Regions from separate parts of the Citrobacter sp. RHB25-C09 genome, predicted to be linked through region 1. Evidence: predicted binding sites of a transcription regulator. Region 1 holds the regulator's gene; each other region holds the start of a gene.
The links. Region 1 encodes PurR, which represses purine synthesis genes. Its sites were predicted from a motif close to CANGCAAACGTTTGCNTG; they were not measured.
Positions count from the first base shown of each region.

Region 2: the regulator PurR is predicted to act here: its motif matches at 1,061-1,078, upstream of purT (formate-dependent phosphoribosylglycinamide formyltransferase).
Region 3: the regulator PurR is predicted to act here: its motif matches at 952-969, upstream of pyrC (dihydroorotase).

Region 1 covers NZ_CP057483.1:2,030,328-2,032,598, reverse strand. Annotated here, with positions in the region: gene HVY19_RS09475 (MFS transporter) at 1-138, opposite strand, end outside; gene HVY19_RS09470 (YnhF family membrane protein) at 320-409, opposite strand; gene purR (HTH-type transcriptional repressor PurR) at 705-1,730, shown strand; gene punR (DNA-binding transcriptional activator PunR) at 1,727-2,271, opposite strand, start outside.
Region 2 covers NZ_CP057483.1:2,500,875-2,503,145, reverse strand. Annotated here, with positions in the region: gene purT (formate-dependent phosphoribosylglycinamide formyltransferase) at 1-1,025, opposite strand, end outside; gene yebG (DNA damage-inducible protein YebG) at 1,158-1,448, shown strand; gene yebF (protein YebF) at 1,516-1,869, shown strand; gene HVY19_RS11610 (tellurite resistance TerB family protein) at 1,966-2,271, shown strand, end outside.
Region 3 covers NZ_CP057483.1:1,775,615-1,777,885, forward strand. Annotated here, with positions in the region: gene pyrC (dihydroorotase) at 1-904, opposite strand, end outside; gene HVY19_RS08230 (lipoprotein) at 1,006-1,566, opposite strand; gene mdtH (multidrug efflux MFS transporter MdtH) at 1,665-2,271, opposite strand, start outside.

The sequences.
Region 1 (2,271 bases):
GATCAACATCCCCGCTGCCGGTATTGACACGCCGACGCCATTAGCGATGACGGGCAATAAGCCCATCGGTGAGAATTCTGTAGTTCCTATACCAAACGCACCGATTGCCAGCGCCAGTAACGGATAATTAATTTTCATGTGTTGATTGCTCCGCCTCTTCGCGTTGAAACGCGATGCTCATGTATGAGTGAAAAGCATGACATCAATCACAAAAAAATGAAATTAACAAAAGTACAAAAGACTATTGCAGATTAGATAACAATTCAGACAGGGATATTGGCAGGAAGGTATGAGGGAGCGCATGCTCCCTCTCGGTGAATCAGTGCAGTGCTGCCGTCAAACCACCCGCAACGATCAGGGCCAGAACAATAACTGTGGTCACTACGGAAAACTTAAGATCGGTACTCATCAACTTTTCTCCTTTTTATTCCCACACAAAAAGTGATATAGCGCATTTTTACACACTTCTGAGTAAAAATCTCCCACGATTTAGAGTGATATCTGTTTTTAGCACTTCCCCTTTTCGTTAAGATCAGCCAGAATTCCACGCTTACTAATTTAGCGTACTGGCCATTGACCCCTTCCTGTCGTTCCGTGTCGTTTTCCCGGCGTGCCGCAACCCTGATGTTGCGATCGGGGTGTGTGAAGGCAAACGTTTACTTAACGTAGTTTAACGATCGGGTTAGGGTCTGGAGTGAGATGTAATGGCAACAATTAAAGATGTAGCGAAGCGAGCAAACGTTTCCACTACAACCGTATCACACGTAATTAACAAGACGCGTTTCGTCGCTGAAGAAACACGCAATGCGGTGTGGGCGGCAATCAAAGAATTGCACTATTCCCCCAGCGCCGTTGCCCGTAGCCTGAAGGTGAACCACACCAAGTCTATTGGACTGTTGGCGACCAGTAGCGAAGCTGCGTATTTTGCAGAAATTATTGAAGCCGTGGAAAAAAACTGCTTCCAGAAAGGCTACACCCTGATTCTGGGTAATGCATGGAATAGCCTCGAAAAACAGCAGGCCTATCTCTCAATGATGGCGCAGAAACGCGTCGACGGCCTGCTGGTGATGTGCTCTGAGTACCCGGAGCCCCTGCTTTCCATGCTCGAAGAGTATCGCCATATCCCAATGGTGGTAATGGACTGGGGCGAAGCCAAAGCAGATTTTACCGATACGGTGATTGATAACGCCTTTGAGGGCGGCTATATGGCGGGTCGTTATCTTGTCGATCGCGGTCATCGAGAGATCGGCGTCATTCCGGGGCCGATGGAGCGAAATACCGGTGCCGGACGTCTGGCCGGTTTTATGAAGGCGATGGAAGAAGCACTGATCAAGGTTCCGGAAAACTGGATTGTTCAGGGTGATTTTGAGCCGGAATCCGGTTACCGCGCCATGCAGCAGATCCTGTCGCAGTCGCATCGCCCAACGGCGGTCTTTTGCGGCGGTGATATTATGGCGATGGGCGCGCTTTGCGCTGCGGATGAGATGGGACTGCGCGTGCCGCAGGACATTTCGCTGATCGGTTATGATAATGTGCGTAACGCCCGCTTCTTTACGCCGGCATTAACGACGATCCATCAGCCAAAAGATTCACTGGGTGAAACCGCCTTTAATATGCTGTTAGACCGTATCGTCAACAAACGCGAAGAGTCGCAGTCTATCGAAGTTCATCCGCGCCTCATTGAACGTCGTTCCGTTGCGGATGGTCCGTTCCGCGACTATCGTCGTTAATTCTTTACTGCGGGAGTCTCTTCCGGCTCCCGCAACCACTCTCTGTTCAGCGTTTCGCTGTCTCCCAGATAGTCCAGCAGCCAGGCAAGCGCAGGTGAGGTATCGTTCTGCTGCCATGTCAGGCAGCATGCCGCATCCGGGAACGGATTCTCCAGTTCCAGTGCCACCCACTGTCCGTCATTAAGCCGCGGTTTAGCAAAATGCGTGGGCACCATGCCGATGCACAGCCCGGCAGAAATGCAGGTCGCCGAAGAGTTCCAGTCCGGAACGACCATCCGCCTTTGGTTATCAAGTAGCCAGGTCACGCGTTTTGGCAGGGTACGCGACGTATCCTCCAGCACCAGTGATGGCCAGTTGCGCAGAGTGTCATCACTCAGGGGGCCGCGCATCGCCGCTAAGGGATGCTGCTTTGCTACCACGCAACTCCAGCTCAGCATCCCCATATCACGGAAGGTGTAGCGTCCCCCAACGGGTATCGCCTGCGTTGCACCGATAGCAAGCTCTACCCTGCCATCAGAAAGCGCGTCCCACACACCGTTGA
Region 2 (2,271 bases), 470 kb from region 1:
CTCTGCACGTTATCAAACGTAACGTTCTGACTGGTCAATCTCGGCAAAATGACAGCTGAAGCCGCTGGTCCATATTGACGAATGGCACCAACCGGCAAGCCGAGAAAAGCGCGGACATGTAGGGCAAATTCTGACAGATCCTGAGAAATGAGCGTTACCATGCCGGTATCATGCGGGCGCGGAGACACCTCGCTGAAAATGACCTCATCACCGCAGACAAACAGCTCCACGCCGAACAGTCCGTAGCCGCCTAGCGCCAGAACCACCTTACGGGCAATTTCTTCCGCACGTTCCCGCGCCAGCGGGCTCATTTGCTGCGGTTGCCAGGATTCACGGTAATCACCATCTTCCTGACGATGTCCCACCGGAGCGCAAAAATGGACGCCATCGACCGCGCTGACGGTTAATAGCGTAATTTCAAAATCGAACTTCACGACGCCTTCGACAATCACCCGACCCGCGCCAGCGCGACCACCCTGTTGGGCATATTCCCATGCCTCAGCCAATTGTTCAGCGGAGCGGATAAAACTCTGTCCTTTACCCGAGGAGCTCATCACCGGCTTTACAATGCAGGGATAGCCTATTTCTGCGACAGCATCACGGAAGGTCGCTTCGCTGTCGGCAAAACGGAAAGAGGAGGTAGGGAGTGCTAACTCTTCTGCCGCAAGACGGCGGATGCCCTCACGGTTCATGGTTAGCTTTGTCGCTCGGGCGCAGGGCACGACTTTTTTCCCTTCCTGCTCAAGTGCAATCAGCATATCGGTGGCGATAGCTTCGATTTCCGGCACAATATAATCTGGTTTTTCCAGTTCAACGACCCGACGCAGCGCTTCGCCATCCAGCATATTGATGACGTGAGAACGATGGGCCACATGCATGGCAGGCGCATCGGCATAGCGATCGACAGCGATCACTTCAACGCCCAGACGCTGGCATTCAATTGCCACTTCTTTGCCCAGTTCGCCTGATCCCAATAACATAACCCGAGTTGCTGCCGGACGCAGCGCAGTGCCTAATAGCGTCATGAAAAAACTCCCCTGAAAAAAGTGCCAGCAGTATAAACGAAAACGTTTGCGTATGTCTTTATTGGTGGGTTGATTTCGCAGGCAAAATGCAATATACTGTACATAATTACAGTAATATTGAGAGGCTGCATTATGGCGGTTGAAATTAAATACGTCGTCATTCGTGAAGGTGAGGAAAAAATGTCATTTACCAGCAAGAAGGAAGCGGATGCGTATGACAAGATGCTGGATACAGCAGATCTGCTCGATACGTGGCTAGAGCAATCCCCATTGGCTCTTGAAGATGAACAACGCGAAGCGCTGTCTCTGTGGCTGGCGGAGCACAAAGATGTGCTGAGCACGATCCTGAAAACCGGTAAATTGCCTTCTCCTCAGGCCGTTGAAGAAAACGGACAGGGCGAAGAAGATTCACAGGCTGCCTGATTCTGACTTGCGCTCCTGACGTTTTGTACCATGCTTTTTGCTGAATCAATGTGCTCAGGAGACAAGTATGAATACAAGAGGAACGCTGTTGAGTCTGCTGCTGTTATCCGCCAGCGTCTCAGCCTTTGCGGCTAACACAGAAAGTAAGACGGTCAAATTTCCAGGCTGTGATGGCCTGGACGCCGATGGCATCGCAGCCAGCGTTAAGCGAGATTATCAGCAAAACCGCATTGTGCGTTGGGCTGACGATCAAAAACAGGTCGGGCAGGCCGATCCGGTGGCTTGGGTAAACCCGAAAGAAATCACTGGCCAGGACGGGAAATGGACCGTGCCCTTGACCGTAAGGGGTAAAAGTGCGGACATCCATTATCAGGTCACGGTGGATTGCAAAGCCGGAACCGCAGAATACCAGCCCCGCTAGCACGATAATTTGCGCATCTTTTGTCAAAATAGACAATTCCTGACATCCCCTTGGGTACGCTGTGACGATCTATCGTCAGTACTTGAGGGGCAAAAAATGGCTAACTGGCTAAATCAATTACAATCTCTTCTCGGACAAAACGGTTCGTCGTTGTCATCGTCATCAGCCGATCAAGGCCTGGGTAAACTCCTGGTGCCTGGCGCGTTAGGCGGACTGGCGGGGTTACTGCTTGCCAATAAATCATCACGTAAATTATTAAGCAAATATGGCACCAGTGCGCTGTTGGTGGGCGGCGGCGCGGTGGCAGGGACTGTTTTGTGGAACAAATATAAAGATAAGGTACGCACCGCACATCAGGATGAACCGCAGTTTGGTCGCCAAAGCTCACCGCTGGATGTGCGA
Region 3 (2,271 bases), 250 kb from region 1:
GAGGGCCGTTCAGGGAACAAAATGCTTCAAAATGAGCCAGTGCGTTCATCTCTTCAAATACGGTTGCGTAGCTTGCCAGCGCCGTTGGCGCGTTAAAGCAGCCCGCACAGCCACAGCTGGACTCTTTGCGATGTCTGGCGTGCGGGGCGGAATCGGTGCCAAGGAATACACGCTCAAAGCCGCTGGCGACCAGTTCACGTAACGCCTGCTGATGCACGTTGCGTTTCAGAATCGGCAGACAGTAAAGATGAGGGCGGATCCCACCGACCAGCATGTGGTTACGGTTAAACATCAGATGTTGTGGCGTAATCGTCGCCGCCAACAGTTCGTTACCGTCGCGAACGTACTCTGCGGCATCTTTGGTGGTGATGTGCTCAAACACCACTTTCAGTGCGGGCAGACGGCGGCGCAAAGGCTCCATGACCGTCTCAATAAAACGCGCTTCGCGGTCAAAAATATCGATTTCCGCATGGGTGACTTCACCGTGAACCAGCAGTGGCATACCGAGTTTTTCCATGCGCTCAAGCACTGGCATGATGGCATCGACAGACGTGACTCCGTGGCTGGAGTTGGTCGTCGCATTGGCAGGGTAGAGTTTTGCCGCCGTGAAGACGCCTTCACGGAAGCCTCGTTCCAGCTCATCAGGATCCAGCGTGTCCGTGAGGTAGCAGGTCATTAGCGGGGTGAAGGTATGTCCGGTCGGGACAGCGGCAAGTATACGCTGACGATAAGCCATGGCCGCATCAACGGTGGTGACAGGTGGCGCCAGGTTCGGCATTACAATTGCCCGGGCGTAAATTTCACTGGTATAGGGCACAACGGTTTGCAACATATCGCCATCGCGAAGGTGAAGGTGCCAGTCGTCTGGGCGGCGGATCTTTAAAACCTGGGATGGTGCAGTCATCAATATGCTCCGGCTGAGGATGTCATTTTTGCCGGAAACAAAGGATAAGCGTAAACGTTTTCCTTTGCACGAAAAAAAGGGCGCTGATGCGCCCTGGGGAGTTAATCGACGAACGGGATGATAATTTCGCCCGGTTTTACCTCGATACCTTTGGCCAGTTTCTTCGCCATGGCTTCACCCTTACTGCTGTCTTCTCGCAGGATGTAAGCAGGCTGCTGGTTAAAATAGTTCCGAAGAGACTGATTTAAATAGGGCATCAGTGTTTGCAGAATCCCCTGCATTTTTTCTGGCGTTACGGTGGCATCAACGACTTCCATTTCCTGCAGGAAAATGGCCCCTTTTTCTTTGTTAAAGACCGGAAGCGCTTTCAGTTTCAGCTTCAGGGTCGCCTTCTGACTGCCAAACAGAGAGTTCATATCCAGATTCGCGTCGCCAGTGAGCGTCACTTTATTTGGCTCTTCCCGACCAATTTGACTTGCGAGATTGGTTAAAACAATGTGCGCGTCGGCAACGCCAGGCAGGCCGATGTCTTTGGCAAAATTATTGTGCTTTTCAAGCGCCTGATTAATTTCCTGTTCACTGACCGTGTACTGTGTGAGTTGGTTACAGCCAACTAACAGGCCGCCAACAACCAGCGCGGCGGCAAAAAATATCTTCTTCATGAGCTTCCTCAACATGATGCCAATAGCGTAATCCTGACATAAAGCAGCATGCGTCACCAGCACTAAGGACACCAGCGGAAAAAACCGAAAACAGCGAATCAGGCACCGGGTTCGAGCATACCGCGCGGGGTACGCCTGTGGCTAAACTGCCAGCCAAGCGCCAGAAAAGTGATAAGGCCAATGATCCCCAACATCATCCACGGCAGTTCCGGCTGCTGGAGCAGTTTACCCATATCAAACAGCCAGCCGCCTCCGATATAGCCAATCGCGCCGCCAATGGCGAGTCCCAGACGGCTAAAGCCCATATAGCTACCGCGCGCACGGGCATCAGACAGTGACGCACTCAGCGTTTCACGCGCAGGCTCGGCAATGATTGAGCCAACGTAAAACGTACAGATCAGGGTGAAAAGCTGCTGCAAATTGCTCACCAGACCGACGGGTAACATACTCAGGGACATCAGCAGCAAACCGGCCATCAGTCGATGTTCAAGGCGAAAGCGTTTTTCACTCCAGCGGGCGATGGGGTAGAGCAGCGTCAGTGAAAGACAGGCTTCAATCGCATACATCCATTTTACCGCGCTGGGAGTACCGGCGATGTCATTCACCATAATCGGCAGCATCAACATGACCTGCACCGCCAGCATGTAATACCCGGCCAGCGTCAGGACATAGGTGACAAAGCGTTTATCGCTGAGTACGCGGCTC